Regions from separate parts of the Thermobifida sp. genome, predicted to be linked through region 2. Evidence: riboswitches for the same ligand, from Rfam matches in the RefSeq annotation. Region 2 holds a riboswitch; the other holds the start of a gene.

Region 1 (10,463 bases), on a different contig from region 2:
TCGTCGGCGACCACCTCCAGCTTCACCCAGTTGGTCTCCAACGCTTCACGCCCCAGCCGCGCAGTGCGCAGCGCGTCGACCGCGGTGAAGCAGCCTGCCGTGTTGGGCAGCGGGCGGACCCCGGTTTCCCGGAGCACATCCCAGACCGACCCTTGGGCGTTCGGGTCAACCCGGCGCATCGCCACAGTGGTCATCTCGGTGCCGGAGGCACGCAGCGCGTCCGCCAGCACGTGCAGCGACGGAGCACCCCCGGTGCCCATGATGAGCCGGGAATGGAACTTCTCCCCGGCGATCACCAACGGGTCCTCGAAGGTGTCGGCGCGGGTCGTCCCGGTCGCAGCGTCGGTCAAGTCAGCCCCCCTGCACAGCGGTGAGCACGTCCACCCGGTCGTCGGGGGAGACCACGGTGCGCGCCCAGTCGGTCTTGGGCACCACCTCGTCGTTGACCGCCACAGCCACGCCCGACTCCGCCCGGGTCAGGGAGCGCACCACGTCGGCCACCGTGGTGTCCGGAGCGAGCTGACGCGGCTCACCGTTGATGATCGCGTTCACGATGTTTCAACCCCTTTCGATGGTGAGGATGAGGGAAGGAAGCGGTCTGCGGCGAGATGGCTCGCATAGTCGGGCAGCCGCCCCGTACTCAAGACTTCGGCCATGACATCTCCGGTCACCGGGGCCAGCAGCACCCCGTGGCGGTAGTGGCCGACCGCAAGGTGCAGCCCGCGCACACGGGTGGGTCCCAGCAGCGGCTCGTTGTCCGGCGGCCCGGGGCGCAGCCCCACGCACGTTTCGACGATCTCCAGTTCCGTGACCCCGGGTACGAGCTCGCGCGCGTCGCGGAGCATCTCCCAGACCCCGCCGACGGTCAACCGGGTGTCGAAGCCCATCTCCTCCTGGGTGGCCCCCAGGATCACCTCGCCATCGGCCCGCGGCACCAGGTAGACGGGGGAGCCGGTGACCAAGCCGCGCACGGTGCGGGTCACCAGCGGCTCGGCGCCCACGGGGGTGCGCAGCCGCAGCAGCTGCCCCTTGACCGGGCGCAGCGGGGGCACCACTCCCTCGGGCAGTCCGACAATGTCGGAGCTCCACACGCCCGCGGCGAGCACCACCTGGCCCGCGTCGAGAGTGTCGCCGCTGTCCAGCACGACGCCGCGCACGGCGTCCTCGCCCCCGACCACCTCCCGGACGTGCCCGGCGACGAACAGTGCGCCGCGGGCAGCGGCGGCGGCACGCAGCGCCTCAGACAGGCGGCGCGGATCCACCGAGTGGTCGTCAGGGGCCAGGAAGCCGCCCCGCACAGTGGGAGCCAGCATCGGCTCGAGCCGGCGGCATTCGCGTGAGGTGAGCCGTTCGGTGCGGATACCGAGACGGTCGCGTAGCTGCTGTAGTTCCGCGAGCGTGGCCATGTCGTCCGGGTCGAACCCCACCTGCAGGGTGCCTTCGGTGCGGTAGCCCGGGTCGACGTCGGTGTCTTCTGCGAGCTCGGCGATGAAATCGGGGTAGCGCTGCTGGGACCGCAGCCCCAGACGGATCAGCGACTCTTCCCCGAACACCGCTTCGGTTGCGGGGGTCAGCATGCCCGCCGCCACCCCGGACGCGGCGCCCGCCTTCTCCGCGGACACGACGGTCACCCGCATCCCGAGGCGGGCAGCACGCCATGCGGTGACCAGGCCAATAAGTCCGCCCCCAACGACAAGGACGTCCGGGGCTGAGCGCAACTGCACGGCGCGCCACTCCCTTCGCCGGTATGACCCGGATCAGGTTCTGCGGTCGGAGGCGGACAGCCTCCCTCTCAGCCGGGTTCCGCCCCGGCTCCCGCGGGTTTTCGCTTTCGTCCGCATTCTAGGTCGCCCGTGACTGGGGAAGCCAAAGGTCCGACATGTACGCCTAAAGCGATCACGGTCGGTCGAGAGGATTCGGCGCGCGCCAGATGTGGAAGATTGGGACCGTGACACAGATCGATCGCGACCTCGACGCGCTCGTCGGAGAGTGGCTCACTCTCCAGGAAGCGGCCGCGGCCCTCGGTGTGAGCCAGAACCAGGTCCGGCAGATGATCCGCAACCACCGGCTCCTCGGCGTGGTCCGCGGCGGAGAACTGGCGATTCCCGCGGCGTTCATCACCAACGGCACCATCCTCAAAGGCCTCCAAGGCACCCTCACCGTGCTCGCGGACAGCGGTTTCTCTCCGGAGGAGGCGCTGCGCTGGATGTTCACCGCAGACGACAGCCTGCCCGGCACTCCGCTCGATGCGATCCGCGGCAACCGCGGCACCGAGGTGCGCCGCCGCGCCCAGGCGATGCTGCTGTAAGACACCCCGTCGCCGGGTACGCTGCACCCGCCCCGCGGGACAGGCGCTCGGCGACGATCTAGGGTGGGAGCCGTGGACGAGACTCTGCGAAAGCGGTTGGAATCCGCCCGGCTCTACCTGTGCACGGACGCCCGCGCCGACCGAGGCGACCTGGCCGAGTTCCTTGATGCGGCGCTCGCCGGGGGCGTGGACATCGTGCAACTGCGCGACAAGACCCTGGACGCGCGGGACGAGCTCGCCGCGCTGGAAGTCGTGCGTGAGGCGTGCGACCGCCACGGGGCGCTGCTCGCGGTCAACGACCGGGCCGACATAGCCCACGCCGTCAACGCCGACGTGCTGCACCTGGGACAGCGGGACCTGCCCGTGCGCTACGCCCGCGCGATCCTCGGGGACCGGCCGCTGATCGGCCGCTCCACCAACGCGGCGGAGCTGTCTGCGGCCGCCGACCGGGAAGAAGGCGTCGACTACTTCTGTATCGGCCCGGTGTGGGCGACCCCGACCAAACCGGGACGGCCCGCTGCCGGGCTCGACGAGGTGGCGCGGGTCGCCGCCCTGCACCCGCAGCGCCCCTGGTTCGCGATCGGCGGGATCAACGAGGACAACCTGGACCAGGTGCTGGCCGCGGGCGCCCGCCGGGCTGTCGTGGTCCGCGCCATCACCGAAGCCGAAGACCCGCGTGCGGCGGCGGCGGAGCTCAAACGCCGCCTCGTGGCAGCGGCCGCAGCCTGACCGCGGCCCGCCCCCGCCCGGGCGGGCCGGAAAGGGCGCTCAGCGGGGGCCGAGCGCGCTACCGGAGCCGCTGAAGAGCGGCGCGTGGGACAGCGCGCTCGGATTCTTCCGCAGGTAGCCCTCGAGGGAGCGGGCAGGGTGGCCGGTCAGCCGCAGTACGGTGCGGTTGGCGGTGCTGAGTTCCCCGGCGGCGATCGCCGTGCAGGCGCTCACCCGCTCCGCGATTTCCCGGGCGGTCAACCCCTGCGAGGAGAGGAAGTCGATGGCCTCCTCCGGGGTTTGCGGAACGTAGACGATGGTGCGTCCGGTGAGCGTGGACAGGCGGGTCGCGGTCTGCCCCAGCGAGACGGCTTCCGGACCGGTCACGTTGTAGATGCGGTTGACGTGCTCTTCCGGGGCGCGCAGCACAGCGGCGGCGACGTCGGCGACATCGTCCCGCGACACCCACGCCACGGTGCCTTCCCCGGCCGGGCCGCGGATCGTGCCGTCCTCGCCGATCCACTCGGGCAGGAGGTCCAGGTACAGGCTGGGCCGCAGGAAGGTGTAGGCCACCCCGGTGGTGCGCAGGTACTCCTCGGTGGCGTAGTGCTCCCGGCCGAGGACGCAGGTCGCGGCGGCGCTCGCGTTGAGGAACGACAGGTAGACGATGTGGCGCACCCCTTCGGCCACGGCCGCGTCGATGACGGCCCGGTGGAGTTCCTCGCGGTTCTCCGCGTGGTCCGCGGCGACGAGGAACAGCACCTCGGCGCCGCGGACTGCGCGGCCGAAAGCGGCAGGATCCTCGTAGGCGGCCAGGACCGCGCTCGACTTCGGGAGTTCGGGGGCGCGGTTGAGGTCACGGACAATGAGCCGCTGCGCAAGGCCCAGCCGTGCCAACTGGGCGGCTACTTTGCCGCCGACGGCTCCGGTCGCCCCAGTCGTCGCGATAACACGTTCCGCTCTCAGATCCTCACCCATAGTGTTTATCTTCGGCAAACAGTCCCGGACGTGCACTGACCGGCGCGCCGGACCGCGCGCGAAACGTGCCGGTACCGCCCCGCGCACCGCGGCCCCGGCACCGGGAATCCCCCACACGCGCGGGATGCCCGCACGCCTGCCGGAAGCTGAGCACAACCCGGGGGCTATGTCCTAGGATCGCGCCATGCACCCCAATGTTCGCGCTGTCGCCGAACTGCTCGCTGCCCACGGCGCTTCCGGCACCGTCAAAGAGCTGCCGGACTCTGCCCGGACCGCCGCGGACGCCGCGGCACAGTTGGGCTGCGAGATCGGCGCGATCGCCAACAGCCTTGTTTTCGCCGCGCGCTACGACTCGGCGGACACCTCCCCCGATACGCTCCACCCGGTACTCGTCCTCACCAGCGGCGCCCACCGGGTCGACACCGGCAAAGTCGCCGCCCTCCTCGACGCAGCGGAGGTCGTCCGCGCCACCCCGCAGTTCGTCCGGAAACACACCGGCCAGCCCATCGGCGGGGTCGCTCCGATCGGCCACCCCAAGCCGCTTCCCACCCTGGTCGACGAGTGGCTGGAGCGTTACGAGACTGTGTGGGCCGCCGCAGGCCACCCCAACGCGGTATTCCCCACCTCGTTTACGGAACTCTGCCGCCTCACCGGGGGAAGACCGGCTGACGTGGGGCAAGAGTCGTCCTAAGAGACCGGGAACACCTGGGGGCGGTGTGGAAACCGAGATCGAGTTCTGGGAACTGGCCGCGCCAGCCTTCATCCGCGCCCTGCCCGCGCTGATGGAGATCTACGCGGCTGCCATGGCACCGCCCCCACGGCAGCTGCCGGGGCGGCAGGCCATCATGCGCCAGCACGCCCACTATCCCCGGTTCCATTCCGTGGTCGCGGTGACCGGGGAGCGCAACGCGGTCGCGTTCGCCTACGGGTTCCACGGCTGCCCCGGGCAGTGGTGGCACGACGTGGTCACCGCGGAACTGGGGCGCATCGACCCGGAAGGGGTGCGCCGCTGGTTCGCCGACTCGTTCGAAGTCGCCGAAGTCCACGTGCTGCCGGAGTGGCAGGGCAACGGGATCGGCCGGGCACTCCTGTACCGGCTGCTGGAGCCCCGGCGGGAGCGCACCGCGGTGCTGTCCACTCCCACCGGGGCCACTCCCGCCCACGGGCTCTACCGTTCGTCAGGGTTTGTGGATCTGATCACCGGATTCCGGTTCCCGGGCACAGTGGACCAGGAGTTCACCATCATGGCAGCGCAGCTACCGCTGCCGGCTGGGTGGCGCCCACGAGCCGGTGGTAGACCTCGCGGGTCGCCGTCGAACGGTTGAACGTGATGAAGTGGATGCCCGGCGCCCCTTCGGCGAGGAGCCGTTCGCACAGCCGAGTGGCGTGCTCGATACCGAGCGCGCGCACCGCCTCGGGGTCGTCGGCGACCCGTTCGAACTCTTCCGCCAGCCTGCGGGGGAACGGCGCTCCCGACAACTGCTCGGAGCGGGCGATCGTGCTGAACTTCGTGACCGGCATGATCTCAGGGATGATGGGCACGTCGCAGCCCCGGGCCGCGACCCGGTCCCGCAGCCGCAGGTAGTCCTCGGCTTCGAAGAACATCTGGGTGATCGCGTAGTCCGCTCCTGCCCGGCATTTGCGGACGAAGAAGTCCGTGTCGGTCTCCACGTCGGGGGAGCGGGGGTGCTTGTAGGGGAATGCGGCCACCCCGACGCAGAAGTCACCGCTCTCCTTGATCAGCCGCACCAGTTCTTCGGCGTAGGTGAGGCCCTCCGGGTGCTTGACCCATTCGCCCAGCGGGTCGCCGGGCGGGTCGCCGCGCAGCGCGAGCATGTTGCACACCCCCGCCGCCGCGAACCGGCCGATGAGGTGGCGGAGCTCCCGCACCGAGTGGTTGACCGCGGTGATGTGCGCCACGGGCAGCAGAGTGGTGTTGGTGGCGATCTTCTCGGTGACGTTCACGGTCCGGTCCCGGGTGCTGCCGCCCGCACCGTAGGTCACCGAGACGAAGGAAGGGCGTAGGGCCTCGATCTCCCGGATCGCCCGCCAAAGCATGCGCTCCCCCTCGGGCGTTTTCGGGGGGAAGAACTCGAAGGAGAACGTGGGCTCTTTACGCGCCAACAGTTCGCTGATACGGCGCGGACGAGGCGCCGGGCGCGGCGTGGGTGATCCGAGCATGTCTCCCACTGTAATCGACCATATCGGTGGGGTTTGGGTGTGTCGTGGTGAAGACGGGCGGCGGAACAATCGGTAGCCTGCCCTTATGAGCTCCTCGCACTTGTCTCCCGTCGCCTTCGTGCGCCCCCTTGTCGATGCCGAACTGGCGGCCTTCGTCGCGAGCCGACGCCCGCTGCTGCTGGAGATCGGCGCGGAGTGGGAACCGGTGCTGGCCGCCCTCGAAGCCATGATCAGCGGCGGCAAGCGGCTGCGGCCGGCGTTCTGCTACTGGGGATGGCGCGGCGCGGGCGGGGGAGAGGAGCCCGGCCTCTACACGGCCGCGGCAGCCTTGGAGCTGCTCCAGGCGTGCGCGCTGATCCACGACGATGTGATCGACAACAGCGACACCCGGCGCGGGCAGCCCGCCGTGCACCGCAGGCTCGCCGCCCTGCACCGGGAGTCGGGATGGCACGGCGACCCCGACGAGTTCGGCCGGGGCGCGGCGATCCTGCTGGGGGACCTGTGCCTGGCGTGGTGTGAAGACATGTACCAGTCGAGCGCGCTCCCCGCGGAAGCGCTCGCTGCGGGGCGGGGCCCCTTCGACCTGATGCGCACCGAGGTGGTGGCCGGCCAGTACCTGGACTTGGTGGAGCAGGCGCGCGGCGCGGACACCGTGGAGGCAGCGCTGCGGGTGATGCGGTTCAAGTCGGCCAAGTACACCATTGAGCAGCCCCTCCACCTGGGTGCAGCGCTGGCGGGACGGTACGCCGAGCTGGCCCCCGCCTACACCGCCTACGGCATCCCGTTGGGGATCGCCTTCCAACTGCGCGACGACGTCCTCGGGGTGTTCGGGGACCCGGAGGAGACGGGGAAGCCTGCAGGGGACGACCTGCGGGAGGGGAAGCGCACGGTGCTGGTGGCAGAGACGCTGCGCCGGGCGGCAGCGGACGACGCCGAGCAGTTCCGGCGCCTGCTGGGCGACCCCGAGCTGGGGGCCGAGGAGATCGCCTGGATGCGTTCGGTCATCGTGGACAGCGGTGCGCTGGAAGCCTGCGAAGCCCGGATCGCCGACTATGTGGCCGATGCGACGCAGGCCCTGGAGAACGACGTGATCGCCGACGACGCGCGTTCCGCGTTGGCGGACCTCATCGTCGCTGCCACCGCACGTAAGCACTAGCCTGCCGCGGGGCTTGCTGTCCGGGAAGCGGTCGGGGCGTGCGGGCTGCGGGGTTGCCGGTGTGCCGTGCACTCTGCGTGCGCTGCGGGGCTCTTTCCGCCAGGGTTGACGAACATGTGTTCGAAGGTGTTCACTGGGAGTGTGCGCGGCGGCTTCCTCGCTGCCGGTGAGGAAGGCTCCCGCGGTCGTCGTTTCGGGGCGGCGCCCCCCTGACGTCCCGAAACCTCGCCGGTCGGGCGGGAGGAGGGGAAGCCTCTCGCCCGACCCTCCCAACGGCCCCCTGCGGGGTATGCAGGCAAAGCATGGTAAAGGCGGCTGGCTGCACAGCCAGCCGCCTTTACCATGCTTTGCGGCGTTGTCCCGGACGCCCTCAGCGGTATGGTGCCCGGGCCGTGCGCGAGCCTTAGAAGGCTTCCACTGCGCGCCGCGCCTCGGGGTCGAGGACGCCCCAGTTGATGAACTCTTCGGTCAGTTCAGCGGGCGACCGGTCGTAGATGACCGCCAGCGAACGCAGATCCTCCTGGCGGATGGACAGCACCCGGCCGTTGTAGTCGCCGCGCTGGCTCTGGATGGTGGCCACGTAACGGGCGAGGGGCCCGGCCTTCTCCTTGGGCAGTTGCTGCATGCGCTCCAGGTCGATGACCAGCTTGGGCGTCGGACCCAGCGGGGCGGGTGCGGGCTCGCCCGGCAGAAGCTCCGACATCGGCACGCCGTAGAACTCGGCGAGGTCGGCCAGCTTCTGGACCGTGACCGCGCGGTCACCGCGCTCGTAGGAACCGACGACGACAGCCTTCCACCGCCCCTGCGACTTCTCCTCTACTCCGTGCAGGGACAGTCCCTGTTGCGTACGGATGGCACGCAGTCGGGCACCCAGAGCTTTCGCGTATTCCGATGGTGGCATTCTTTCGTGCTCCCCGGCATGAAAAGTGGCTGAAACAGGAGGCGGGATCCGCTGCGGGTCCGGTGGAGAACCCCGTCGCATCACACCGACCTAGTGCGGCTCAGTCGGCGACTCGCGGCATCACACCCCCACAATGGTTACGCACAGTGACGGTAGGGCGGGAAGAGTGCTCAGGTCAAGCCGTTGGGTGAAAACGCGACGATTCAGTGGCCAAACTGTGTGTAAGTGAGACGACTCTCATAGGTCTCCTCAACAGGACATAACACCCTGGTCGATTTTTCCTGAATGTCACCTCCTGCGAGGTTCCTTCCCTGCTCATCTCGTCACCACGTAAAGAAAGCGTACCTTCCGAATCCGAAAGATTGCGCAGAGTCAAGATCTAAGAGTGTGATTACTCTCATAATCCCTGGATGTTGGGCCCATGCTACGTCATGCGCGGAAAGTCGTCGCTGGTACCGTGAGAGCCGTCCGACGTCCTTTAACGACCTGTCCAGTGAGGCAGGGAAGGAGGTCCGCTTGTGCATGCCCACAACCATGCCGGCGGTGAGCGACCAGACCAGCGACGAGCGGTTCTGGAAGGCCCCGAGATCTCCCGGGCGCTGACCCGCATCGCCCACGAGATCCTCGAACGCACCAAAGGGGGCCACGACCTCACCCTTCTGGGCATCCGCACCGGAGGCGTGCCCCTCGCGCAGCGGCTCGCCGAACGCATCGAACGCGTCGAACAGCGCCCGGTCCCCTGGGGCGCCCTCGACATCACCATGTACCGCGACGACCTGCGGCTCGCCCCGGCCCGCGCCCTCGGCAGCACCGACATTCCCCCCGAAGGCGTCGACGGGCGGACCGTAGTCCTCGTCGACGACGTGCTCTTCTCCGGCCGCACGGTCCGCGCCGCCCTGGACGCCCTCAACGACCTGGGACGCCCGCGCGCCGTGCAACTGGCGGTCCTCGTCGACCGCGGCCACCGGGAACTCCCCATCCGCGCCGACTACGTGGGGAAGAACCTGCCCACCTCGCTCCGCGAAAGCGTCACCGTGCTGCTCGAAGAACTCCACGGGCGCGACGCGGTCCTCATCGGCCCCGCCAAGCCCCGTCCCGGAGCGCCCGAGTCCGCCGCAGCCACCCCGGGAGGAGCACGCTGATGCAGCACCTGCTTTCCGCCGGAGACCTCACCCGAGACGAGGCCCTGCTCATCCTCGACACCGCGCGGGAACTCTCCCAGGTCAGCGAACGCTCCGTGAAGAAGCTGCCGACCCTGCGCGGCCGCACCGTCGTCAACCTGTTCTACGAAGACTCCACGCGCACCCGGATCTCCTTCGAAGCCGCCGCCAAACGCATGTCGGCGGACGTCATCAACTTCTCCGCCCGCGGCTCCAGCGTCTCCAAAGGAGAAAGCCTCAAAGACACCGCGCTGACCCTGCAGGCCATGGGCGCCGACGGGGTCGTCATCCGGCACAGCGCCCCCGGAGCGGCGCGCCGCCTCGCCGACTGGGTGGACGGCGTCGTCATCAACGCCGGCGACGGCACCCACGAGCACCCCACCCAGGCGCTGCTCGACGCCTACACCATGCGGGAACGGCTCGGCCGCGTCGAAGGCCTGCGGGTCGCCATCGTCGGCGACATCCGGCACAGCCGCGTCGCCCGCTCCAACGTGCTGCTGCTCACCACCCTCGGCGCCGAGGTCACCTTGGTCGCCCCGCCCACCCTGCTGCCCGTCTCCGTCGACACCTGGCCCTGCGCGGTCTCCTACGACCTCGACGAAGTCCTGCCCAAGAGCGACGTCGTCATGATGCTGCGGGTGCAGGCCGAGCGGATGCACTCCTCGTTCTTCCCCTCCGCGCGCGAATACAGCCGCCGCTACGGCCTGGACGCCGACCGCCTGGCACGGATGGCCGACCACGCCATCGTCATGCACCCGGGCCCCATGGTCCGCGGCATGGAGATCTCCGCGGAGGTCGCCGACTCCGCCCGCTCCACCGTCACCGAACAGGTGACCAACGGTGTCAGCGTCCGCATGGCCGTGCTGTACCTGCTGCTCGGCGGTGCCATCCACAGACCGGGAAACCAGGGGGAGCCCCGATGACGACCACCACGCGCTACCTGATCCGCAACGCCCGCATCCTCGGGGGCGAGCCCACCGACCTGCTGCTCGCCCACGGCCGTATCGACGCGATCGGCCCCGACCTCCCCGCTGACGGCGCCGAAGTGGTCGACGCCGCCGGGGCCATTGC
Region 2 (10,463 bases):
CCTCGGCCTGGAACGGCTGCGCGAATACATCGAGACCGCAGGACTCGACTTCGACCAGGCGCTGGAAGCCACCCGGTCCGGAACCGTGTTCACCACCCACACCCCGGTGCCCGCCGGAATCGACCGGTTCCCCAAGGAACTCGTGGAACGCCACTTCAGCGGCCCGGTGGCGCTGCCCGGGCTCCCCGTGGAACGGGTGATGGCGCTCGGCGCCGAAACCTATCCGGGCGGCGACCCCAACGTGTTCAACATGGCTGTCATGGGTATGCGCCTCGCCCAGCGGGTCAACGGCGTCAGCGCCCTGCACGGCGCGGTCAGCCGGGAGATGTTCGGTGGACTGTGGCCGGGATTCGACGTCGACGAAGTGCCCATCACCTCCATCACCAACGGCGTGCACGCTGCGACCTGGATGGCAGAAGAAGCGTGGGACGCGGCACAGGCCATGGGCCTCGGCCTGGAAGAGCTCGAAACCCCCGCAGGCTGGCAGCGGCTGGTGGAACGGGACGCAGAAGAGCTCTGGCGGATGCGCCGCGCCCTGCGCGAACGGCTGATCATCGAGGCCCGCAAACGGCTCCGCGCCTCCTGGCGGCAGCGGGGGGCCACCGACGCGGAACTCGCCTGGATCGACGAGGCACTCGACCCGGAGGTGCTCACCGTCGGTTTCGCCCGCCGCGTGCCCTCCTACAAACGGCTCACCTTGATGCTGCGCGACCCGGAACGCCTCACCGCGCTCCTGCGCCATCCGGAACGCCCCATCCAGATCATCATCGCGGGCAAAGCCCACCCCGCTGATGAAGGCGGCAAACGGCTCATCCAGGAGATGGTGCGGTTCAGCGACGATCCTCGGGTGCGGGACCGCATCGTCTTCCTGCCCGACTACGACATGGCGCTGGCCGCGCTCCTCGTGCAGGGCTGCGACGTGTGGCTGAACAACCCGCTGCGTCCCCTGGAAGCGTGCGGCACCTCAGGCATGAAGTCCGCGCTCAACGGCGGACTCAACCTGTCGATCCGCGACGGCTGGTGGGACGAGTGGTTCGACGGCTCCAACGGGTGGGCGATCCCCACCGCGGACGGCGTCGACGACCCGGACCGGCGGGACGACATCGAAGCGGCAGCCCTCTACGAGCTGTTCGAGGAGCAGGTCGCCCCCTTGTTCTACGAGCGGGACGACCACGGACTGCCCCGGCGGTGGCTGGAGACGGTCAAGCACACCATGGTCTCCCTGGGACCGAAAGTGCAGGCCACCCGCATGGTCCGCGAATACGTCGACCAGCTCTACCAGCCAGCCGCGCTCGCCATGCGGCGGCTCGCCGCAGACAACTACCGCGGAGCCCGGGAGCTCGCCGCCTGGAAACAGCGGGTGCAGCACGCCTGGCCGGGGGTGCGCATCGAACACGTCGAAACGTCGATGAACGGGGACACCCCGCAGGTCGGCGGGGAACTGGAGGTGCGCGCCACCCTGGTCCTGGGCGGGCTCGACCCGGACGACGTGTGCGTGGAGGTCGTCCTGGGACTCGTCAACGACGACGACGAACTGATCAACCCGACCACGACCGAACTCGTGCCGCTGCCCGCCTCGGACGTGGTCTACCCGCTGGTGCGCTTCGGCGGGACCGTCCCACTGGACCGCGCGGGCACGTGCGGGTACACGGTCCGCATCCGCCCACGGCACCGGCTCCTCACCCATCCCGCAGAAGCGGGGATGGCCGTGGTAGCCGAACCCACGATGGGTATCGGCACCCTCGTGCCGCACTGACCAGGACACCCGCACCGCAGCGGCAGGCCGGGTACGGCGACCCTGGTGCGGTACCCGGCGGTTGTCCCCGGGGCAGCGGCAGCCGCGGCCGCCGTCTCGGGGAGACCGCCTGGCGGCGGGCACCATCGCAGCCGAAAAAAGGGAAGGGAAGCGGCCGCAACCGGCCACCGCGGCCGGAGAAGAGCTGCGTCGACCCGTGGTACGGCGGGGAGCGGCGCACCCCGGATCCGGGGCGGGTTGACGCGCGCCGCCGTCCTGCGGCCATAATGAGGCCCGACAGCACAACCAAACGACAGGGGAGCGCCTCTAGCGCTGAGAGTGCGGCACAGCCGCAGACCCTTACTACCTGATCTGGGTAATGCCAGCGAAGGAAGTCGTGGGAACCGCCACCGGTGGCGTGGTCTCGCGCACCGGTGCTTCTGGTGCGTGTCATAGCGGCCGGTGTGCGCTCTTGGCCAAGAGCCCTCCGTGACTCCGCGAAGGGACGTGACCAATCATGAGCCCGGCCGAGCCGCAACCCGGCCAGGATCGTCAATCCCTCCTCCACTGGCGCACCGTGGACATCGTGGTGGCTGCCGTCATCGGTGTCGCCGTGGGGATCGTCTTCTGGGTGTGGAGTGTCCTGTGGAACGCCACCACGGGACTGTTCGCGTTCTTCCCTCCGGCCCAGGCCATTCTCTACGGCATGTGGATGGTCCCCGGTGTCCTCGGCGGACTCATCATCCGCAAACCCGGGGCCGCCGTGCTGACGTCGATCGCCGCCGCCTCCCTGGAGATGCTGCTGGGCACCGGGTGGGGCGTCTCGGTCCTCATCTCCGGCGCCCTGCAAGGACTGCTCAGTGAACTGGTCTTCCTCGCCTTCCGCTACCGCAGCTGGGGCATGGGGGTGGCAGTCCTCGCGGGAGTGGCCGGCGGGATCTCCCCCGCGATCCGGGACAACCTCACCTACCATGTCACCTGGCCCCTCAGCTACCAGGTCGTCTACGGGGTACTCGTCCTGATCAGCGCCGGCCTCATCGCCGGGGCGGGCTCGCGTGTGCTCACCACGCGCTTGGCCGCCGCCGGAGCGCTGTCCCCCTTCGCCTCGGCGCGGGGATAGGCCGATGGGTACCGGAAACCGCGACGGTCACGGCGCGCGGGTGGAACTGTCCGGCTGGGGCTGGCGGCACGCCGGCCGCGCCGACTACGCCCTGCGCGGCGTCGACCTGGTGATCGAACCAGGGGAACGCGTCCTGCTGCTGGGCGCTTCCGGGGCAGGGAAGAGCACCCTGCTGCACGCGCTGGCGGGACTCACCGGGCCCAACGGCGCCATCACCGGCGAAGAGGAAGGCCGGCTCCTCGTCGACGGGAAACCCGCGACGAGCCAGCGCGGCCGGATCGGCCTGGTGGCGCAGGACCCGGAGAGCCAGCTCGTCATGGCCCGCGCCGGGGACGACGTCGCGTTCGGCTTGGAGAACCTCGGCGTGCCCCGCGAACAGATCTGGGCACGGGTAGACGAAGCCCTCGCCCGGGTCGGCTTCCCCTATGGGCGCGCCCATCCCACCGCGGCCCTCTCCGGCGGGGAGAAGCAGCGCCTGGTGATCGCCGGGGTGCTCGCCATGCGCCCCCGGCTGCTGCTGCTCGACGAACCCACCGCCAACCTCGACCCGCCCGGGGCACGCCTGATCCGCGACGTGCTGGCCCGGCTGCTCGCCGACACCGGGGCCACCCTGGTACTCGTCGAACACCGGGTCGCCGACGTCGTCGACCTGGTTGACCGGGTCGTAGTCGTCGAACCGGGCGGGGGAGTCATCGCCGACGGTGCTCCCCGCACGGTGTTCGCCCGGCACGGGACTGCCCTGGCCGAGCGGGGCGTGTGGGTCCCCCACGCAGACCCCGTCCCCTGCACCACGCCGGCCCCGGGAGGCCCCGTCCTCATCGAAGCGGCGGACTGCACTCTGGGCACTCCGCGCACCCCGGGGCGAAGACGGCCGAAAACCGTCCTCAATGCGGTGGACGTCACCGTGGCTGCGGGGACCGCGACCGCGCTCACCGGAGCCAACGGCGCCGGAAAATCCACCCTGCTCACCGCGCTAGCGGGACTGGCGAAACCGCAGTCAGGACAGATCCGCCCTTGCGGGCCGCTCGCCGCAGCCGACCCGCGTCCGCTGGTGAAATGGCCGGCGCGGCAACTCGCCCGGCACGTCGGTACCGTGTTCCAGCACGCCGAAGACCAGTTCGTGACCGCCACCGTGCGCGACGAGCTCCGGTTCGCGCCGCTGCGCCTGGGCATGGGCGAGGCAGAGACCGCGGCCTGGGTGGACGAACTGCTGGAACGGCTGCGGTTGACCCATCTGGCCGACAAGCACCCCTACACCCTCTCCGGCGGGGAGAAACGGCGGCTGTCCGTGGCAACCGCGCTCAGCTCCGGCCCGGCCCACGCCCCCGACGTGCTGGTGCTCGACGAGCCCACGTTCGGCCAAGACACCCGCACCTGGGTGGAACTGGTGGAACTGCTGGATGCGCTGCGCGGCCAAGGCCGGGCGATCGTGCTCGCCACCCACGACACGCTGCTGCTGCGCCACCTCGCCGACGTGGAACTGCGGGTGGCGGACGGCTCGGTCACGGAGACAGCGCGCACCGGGATGGAGGAGAGCCGGTGAACCTCACCTCTGCCCCTGCGGGCCGCGCCGCACCCGGCAACGGACAGCCGGGCGTCCGGTCCTGGCTGCTCGGCATCAACCCGGCCGCCAAACTGATCGCGGCCTGTGTCATCTCCTTCGGCCTCATCCCCGCCGTGGACCCGGTCACCGGCGGGATCGTCCTCGCCGTCACAGCCCTGCTGCTGCCGTTCAGCGGGATCAACCGGGCCACCCTGCTGGTGCTCAGCGTCCCGTTCTGCCTCATGGGGCTCTCCACATGGGTGGTCAACCTGCTCTACGGCGAAGAAGGCCTGTGGGGGGCGTCCGGCGCGGCAGTGCGCATCCTCGCGATCGCCCTGCCGGGGATGCTGGCCGCGGTCAGCAGCGACGCCACTGACCTTGCGGACGCGCTCGTGCAGCGCCTCAAAGTCCCGGAGCGGCCCGCGATGGGGGTGCTTGCCGCGCTCCGGCTGGTCCCGCTGCTGGCCGACCAGTGGCGTACCGTCACCCTCGCCCGGAGGGCCCGCGGCCTGGAAGCCGGGCGCAACCCGCTGGCTGCGCTCTCCATCTTCTTCGGGAAGCTGTTCGCGCTGCTGGTCCGTGCGGTGCGCACCGGCACGCTGCTGGCGACAGCAATGGACGCCCGCGCGTTCGGCACGGGGCCGCGGTCGCACGCCCGGGTCAGCCGGTGGCGTCTCGCTGACACGGTGCTCGTCGCGGCCAGTCTGCTGCTGCTTGCCGCCGCCTACACGGTCTCCGCCCAGCTCGGCACGCTGCGGCTGCTGTTCACCTGACACAGGCAAGGATGCCCTGGGGTCACCGACCAGGGCATCCTCCTGTGCCGTGCATTCTGCCCGGGGCCTGCCCGCGGGAGGAGGCCGCCGTGCCCCAGATGGTCTTTTTTGGGGCACCTCAGGGCGAGCGTTGACGTTCCCGCTGAGAAGCGCCCGGATGGGAAGCGGCAAGGGCGGGGCGCTGCCCAAGCCGGGCACGGCGGGGTGATAGGGAGAGGGACAGACAACAGTCCACATCGGGAAGTGGAGAGGGAGAACCCATGGGGGAGTTTGTTCGGGTCGAAACGGATGCGGACCATCCAGCCGTCGCCGTCATCCGGCTGGACCGGCCGAAGATGAACGCGCTCAACACCCAAGTTCAGCGGGAACTCGCGGAAGCCGCCGCCCAGGTCAGCGAAGACTCGGCGGTCGCCGCCGCCGTCATCTACGGGGGAGAGCGCGTGTTCGCCGCCGGAGCCGACATCAAGGAGATGGCGGACATGGACTACGCGGCAATGGCCGCGCACTCCCGCACCCTTCAGGACTGCTTCACCGCGGTGGCCCGCATCCCCAAGCCCGTGATCGCCGCCATCACCGGGTACGCCCTGGGCGGCGGATGCGAGCTCGCGCTGTGCGCCGACTTCCGGGTCGCCGCGGACAACGCCAAACTCGGCCAGCCTGAGATCCAGCTCGGCATTATTCCTGGCGCGGGCGGCACCCAGCGGCTGCCGCGCCTCATCGGCCCGGCGAAGGCCAAGGACCTGATCTTCACCGGCCGGCACGTGGATGCAGCGGAGGCCTTGGAGATCGGTCTCGTGGACAAGGTGGTGCCCGCCGAAGAGGTGTACGCGACAGCGGTGGCCATGGCAGCCCGCTACGCGAACGGTCCGGCGCTCGCGCTGCGCGCCGCCAAACAGGCCATTGACGCCGGGCTCGAAGTCGACCTGGACACCGGGCTGGAGATCGAACGGCTGCAGTTCTCCGCGCTTTTCGCTACGGAAGACCAGAAGACCGGGATGCGGAGCTTCATGGAGCACGGTCCCGGCAAGGCCACGTTCTCTGGGAGGTAGGCCACTGATGTGGCAACTGACCGAGTATCCCGCCGCGGAGCGGACCGACCTGCTCGCCGCCCCGGTTGCCGCCGCGGTGACCGAGTGGAAGCACGACACCCCGGTGGACCGGCTCCGGGTCGCCGCTATCGACCCGGAACTGGCTGACACCGCGAACTTCTGCGCGGCCTACGGGGTGCCGCTGGACGCGTCGGCCAACTGCGTCATCGTCGCGGCCCGGCGCGGCGGGGAGACCCGGTTGGCGGCCTGTGTGGTCCTTGCCACGACCCGCGCCGACATCAACGGGGTGGTCCGCCGCCACTTGGGGGCGCGCAAAGCGAGTTTCGCCCCCCAAGAGGAGGCGGTGCAGCAGACCGGGATGGAGTACGGCGGGATCACCCCGGTGGGACTGCCCCCGGAGTGGCCGATTCTCATCGACTCCGCCGTGGTCGCCCAGCCCGAGGTTGTGGTGGGCAGCGGGCTGCGCCGCTCTAAGCTCATCCTTCCGGGAGCGGCCCTCGCCGAACTGCCGGGCGCGGAAGTCCTCGACGGTCTCGCCCGACCGGCGTGACAGGGAGGCGGGATCCTCCCGCCTCCCTGTCACTCAGAATAAGAATCCTTCTACTGTGCGTACTGTGTGCAGGCTAGAAGCGGGGGATGGCAGCATGGTGGTTCAACCGTAACCTTGACCGGAACCTCACTTCGACTTTTTCCGTCATACTCATTGAGTCGCTTCACCAAAGACGTGGGGTCAGCACGAACGCCCCGTTTGCGGCCGTGCGTGATCCGACTAGCGTGAGAAAACTGCGGTGGTACCGCTCTCCGTCAGTCTGGTGTCACCGAGAAGCTGTGTCGTCGGGCCTGTGCGGTCACGGCTCCGAAGCGGTCGGGTCAACACCGCACAGTCCGGTGGATCCCGGCCGAATAGGCTGCACCAAACGGTGTTCGAGGGGATGAGATCACTATGGCAATGGCGGCAGGTTTCCCCGATGGTGAGGAGCTGCCGGAGTACATCGGCCCGTACAAGATCCGCCGGCGCATCGGCCAAGGCGGTATGGGCGTTGTGTATCAAGCCGTAGACCCTCAGGACCGTCTGGTCGCGGTCAAGGTGCTGCGTGCAGAGGTGGCGGGGGATGATATCGCCCGTGCCCGGCTGGCCCGTGAGGTCATGACCATGCGGCGGGTACGCAGCCGCAACGTGGCCGAGGTCATCGACGCCGACACCACCGCGCCGCTGCCCTGGGTCGTCACCGAGTACATTCCGGGCCCCACGCTGGACTCCACGGTGACCAACCACGGCCCGCTGCGCGGACGGGCCCTCACCCGTGTCGTCACCGGGTTAGCGCGCGCCCTGCGGGACATCCACGCGGCCGAGATCATCCACCGCGACCTCAAGCCCGGCAACGTGATCATCTGCAACGGCGAGCCGATCATCATCGACTTCGGTATCGCGTACGCGGTGGACGGCTCCAAACTCACCCAGACCGGCACGTTCGTCGGCACGCCCAGCTACCTGTCCCCCGAGGTGATCGAAGGCTCGGACCTGAGCCCGGCCACGGACATCCACGCCTGGGGTGCGACGGTCGCGTTCGCCGCCACCGGCAACCCGCCGTACGGCGCGGGCGCGTTCGAAGTGATCTTCTTCCGCATCCTCAACGGAGAGATCAACCTCGACGGGGTTCCGGAGCCGCTGCGCCCGATCGTTCAGGACGCGGTCCAGCGCGACCCGCGGAAGCGTCCCACCGCTGAAGAGCTGGTGGCCCGGACCGAGCAGCTCAACCTCGACTTGCCGTGGATGGAGGACGAGTACCGCTCGTCGGGGATGACGGGCCTGCACACGGTCTCCGCTGACCTGCCGACGAGCACCCCCCAGCCTGCCCCGCCGGAGCCCGAAGAGAACCAGGCCACTGCGGTAGCGGAGGCTGCCGCCCCGGACCGCACCATGGTCGCCCCCGAAGGCTTCGGTGACGACGAGGAGGAGCAGGACAGCGGGCGCCGCTACGACCACTACTACGACGCCACGCTGCGCCCCGAAGAGTTCCGCGACATCCTGACCCCCGTCGACTACGAAGGGCGGAATCGGGACTCTGCCGACTACGACGACGAGCCGCCCAGTCTGCTGGAGCGGTTCCGTGCCTACCGCAGGGGCGAGGACCGGCTCTCCGACTACTTCTCGGACGACGAGGACGACTACTACGACGAGTACGAGGCAAAGCGCCTGCCGTGGGTGATGGTGGTCCCGGTGGCGTTGGGGATCGTCGGGCTCACGCTCATGATGCCGACGATCGGTCTCATCCTGGGGACTCTCGCTGTCACCGTGCTCGGCGGTCTCGACCTAGCCCGCCGCGAGCATGCCCGCCGACTGCACGAACGCGGGCCGCGCAGCTCCGACAACGTGGTGATCGCGTTGAGCATGCCGTGGGCGCTGCTCCGCACGCTGGGCCACGCCGCGCTCTACGGCCTTGGCTACTTGCTGGCCGGAATCGTGGTGGGTATCGCGATCGGAATGGTCAGCGGCAATAGTTCCGCCAACGTCGTGGGCTCGTGGGCACTCGGCGTCGTGGTGTTGATGAATTTCTTGTTCGGCCCGCATGCCCGGGGTGCGCAGCGCCAGTCGCGGTGGCTGGTCAGCAAGATCACGATCCGCAACCCTTACGTCTACTGGGGCACCATCATCGCGATCAGCCTGCTCGCCCTGTTCCTGGTGGTATTTGGTGTCCAGTTGGTGCCAGCATGGGACCCCATTCCCGGACCTTCGGAGTGGTTTGGCTCCTGACCTGGTCATAGCCTTCCCAATAAGGGTGCCTGTTCGCGGTCGCGCCTCATGCTACTAGCCAGTAACATTTGGTGGGGAGACAAGAACACCACACGCCGCGGCAGCGGTCGGTGCTAACACCGACCCGGCTCCGAATTCTGTTCGGCTGTTTGGCACTCTTGGGGAGAAACCACGGACGCGCCCGCGTCCCGACCGTTCACCAGAACGGTGCAGACAAGGGCAGGGAGGTCGACCACCGACATGAATATTGTCGTCTTGGTCAAGCAGGTCCCGGATACCGAGACCGAACGCAAGCTCGACCCCGCGGACAGCACGGTAGACCGTGCTGCCTCCGACGGTGTGATCAACGAGCTCGACGAGTACGCCATCGAGGAGGCGCTCCGGCTCAAGGAGAAGCACGGCGGCGAGGTCACCATCCTCACCGTCGGCCCGGAGCAGGCCACCGACTCGATCCGCAAGGCGCTCTCCATGGGAGCGGACAAGGCGGTCCACGTCTGCGACGACGCCCTGGCCGGCTCTGACGCGCTGCAGACCGCCTACGCGATCGCGCAGACCCTGGGCACCCTCGAATACGACCTGGTCATCCTGGGCTCGGAGTCCACCGACGCCCGAACCGGTGTGGTGGGTGCCGCCCTGGCCGAGTACCTCGGCCTGCCGCAGCTCACCCTCGCGAACAAGGTCGACGTCGACGGCACGTCGGTGAAGATCCAGCGTCAGACCGACGACGGCTACCAGGTGGTCGAGGCCACCCTTCCGGCCGTCATCTCGGTGGTCGAGAAGATCAACGAGCCGCGCTACCCGTCGTTCAAGCTGATCATGGCCGCCAAGAAGAAGCCGGTCACCAAGCTCAGCATTGCCGAGGCGGGGATCGACGCGGACAAGGTCGGCCTGGCCAACGCCACCACTCAGGTTGTCGACTTCGCACCGGCTCCGCCGCGTACCGCGGGCACTGTCGTCAAGGACGAAGGCAACGGCGGCGTCCTGATCGCCGACTTCTTGGCCAGCAAGAAGTTCGTGTAGCGGCGAGACGAGAGAGGGGAAGAGAACATGGCTGAGGTCCTCGTCCTCGTCGACCACGTCGACGGGCAGGTCAAGAAGGTCACTCTGGAGCTGCTGACCGCGGCTCGCCGGATCGGGGAGCCCGCGGCGGTGGTCGTGGGAGAGCCCACCGACGAGCTGAAGGCGAAGCTCGGCGAGTACGGCGCGGAGAAGATCTACACGGCTCCCGCTGAGCTCGACGACTACGTGGTGGCGCCCAAGGCCGAGCTGCTGGCCAAGCTCGCCAACGACAAGTCCGCTGCCGCCGTCCTGGTCTCGGCTACGCCGGAGAACAAGGAGATCGCCGGCCGCACCGCGGTCAAGCTGGGCTCCGGTGTCCTCACCGACGTGGTGGACATCAACTCCGAGCTGGTGGCTGAGCACTCCATCTTCGGTGGCTCCATCATCACCCACGCGAAGGTCACCAAGGGCGTTCCCGTGGTCGCCGTG

The links. A riboswitch is a leader RNA that binds a small molecule or an ion and turns the genes downstream of it on or off. The one in region 2 is predicted to bind thiamine pyrophosphate.
Region 1: another riboswitch for thiamine pyrophosphate. It lies ahead of thiO (glycine oxidase ThiO); the one in region 2 lies ahead of CW348_RS06630 (ECF transporter S component).

Annotation. Positions count from the first base shown of each region.
Region 1 covers NZ_PITY01000015.1:85,963-96,425, reverse strand. Annotated here, with positions in the region: gene CW348_RS03195 (thiazole synthase) at 1-350, opposite strand, end outside; gene thiS (sulfur carrier protein ThiS) at 352-552, opposite strand; gene thiO (glycine oxidase ThiO) at 549-1,724, opposite strand; TPP riboswitch at 1,717-1,829, opposite strand; gene CW348_RS03180 (Rv2175c family DNA-binding protein) at 1,949-2,308, shown strand; gene thiE (thiamine phosphate synthase) at 2,381-3,037, shown strand; gene CW348_RS03170 (SDR family oxidoreductase) at 3,077-3,994, opposite strand; gene CW348_RS03165 (YbaK/EbsC family protein) at 4,179-4,685, shown strand; gene CW348_RS03160 (GNAT family N-acetyltransferase) at 4,711-5,319, shown strand; gene metF (methylenetetrahydrofolate reductase [NAD(P)H]) at 5,237-6,175, opposite strand; gene CW348_RS03150 (polyprenyl synthetase family protein) at 6,261-7,331, shown strand; gene CW348_RS03145 (transcriptional regulator) at 7,735-8,232, opposite strand; gene pyrR (bifunctional pyr operon transcriptional regulator/uracil phosphoribosyltransferase PyrR) at 8,751-9,374, shown strand; gene CW348_RS03135 (aspartate carbamoyltransferase catalytic subunit) at 9,374-10,315, shown strand; gene CW348_RS03130 (dihydroorotase) at 10,312-10,463, shown strand, end outside.
Region 2 covers NZ_PITY01000020.1:352,760-363,222, reverse strand. Annotated here, with positions in the region: gene glgP (alpha-glucan family phosphorylase) at 1-1,756, shown strand, start outside; TPP riboswitch at 2,041-2,146, shown strand; gene CW348_RS06630 (ECF transporter S component) at 2,253-2,855, shown strand; gene CW348_RS06625 (ABC transporter ATP-binding protein) at 2,860-4,398, shown strand; gene CW348_RS06620 (energy-coupling factor transporter transmembrane protein EcfT) at 4,395-5,171, shown strand; gene CW348_RS06615 (enoyl-CoA hydratase/isomerase family protein) at 5,432-6,220, shown strand; gene CW348_RS06610 (YbaK/EbsC family protein) at 6,228-6,770, shown strand; gene CW348_RS06605 (serine/threonine-protein kinase) at 7,164-8,975, shown strand; gene CW348_RS06600 (electron transfer flavoprotein subunit beta/FixA family protein) at 9,216-9,995, shown strand; gene CW348_RS06595 (electron transfer flavoprotein subunit alpha/FixB family protein) at 10,023-10,463, shown strand, end outside.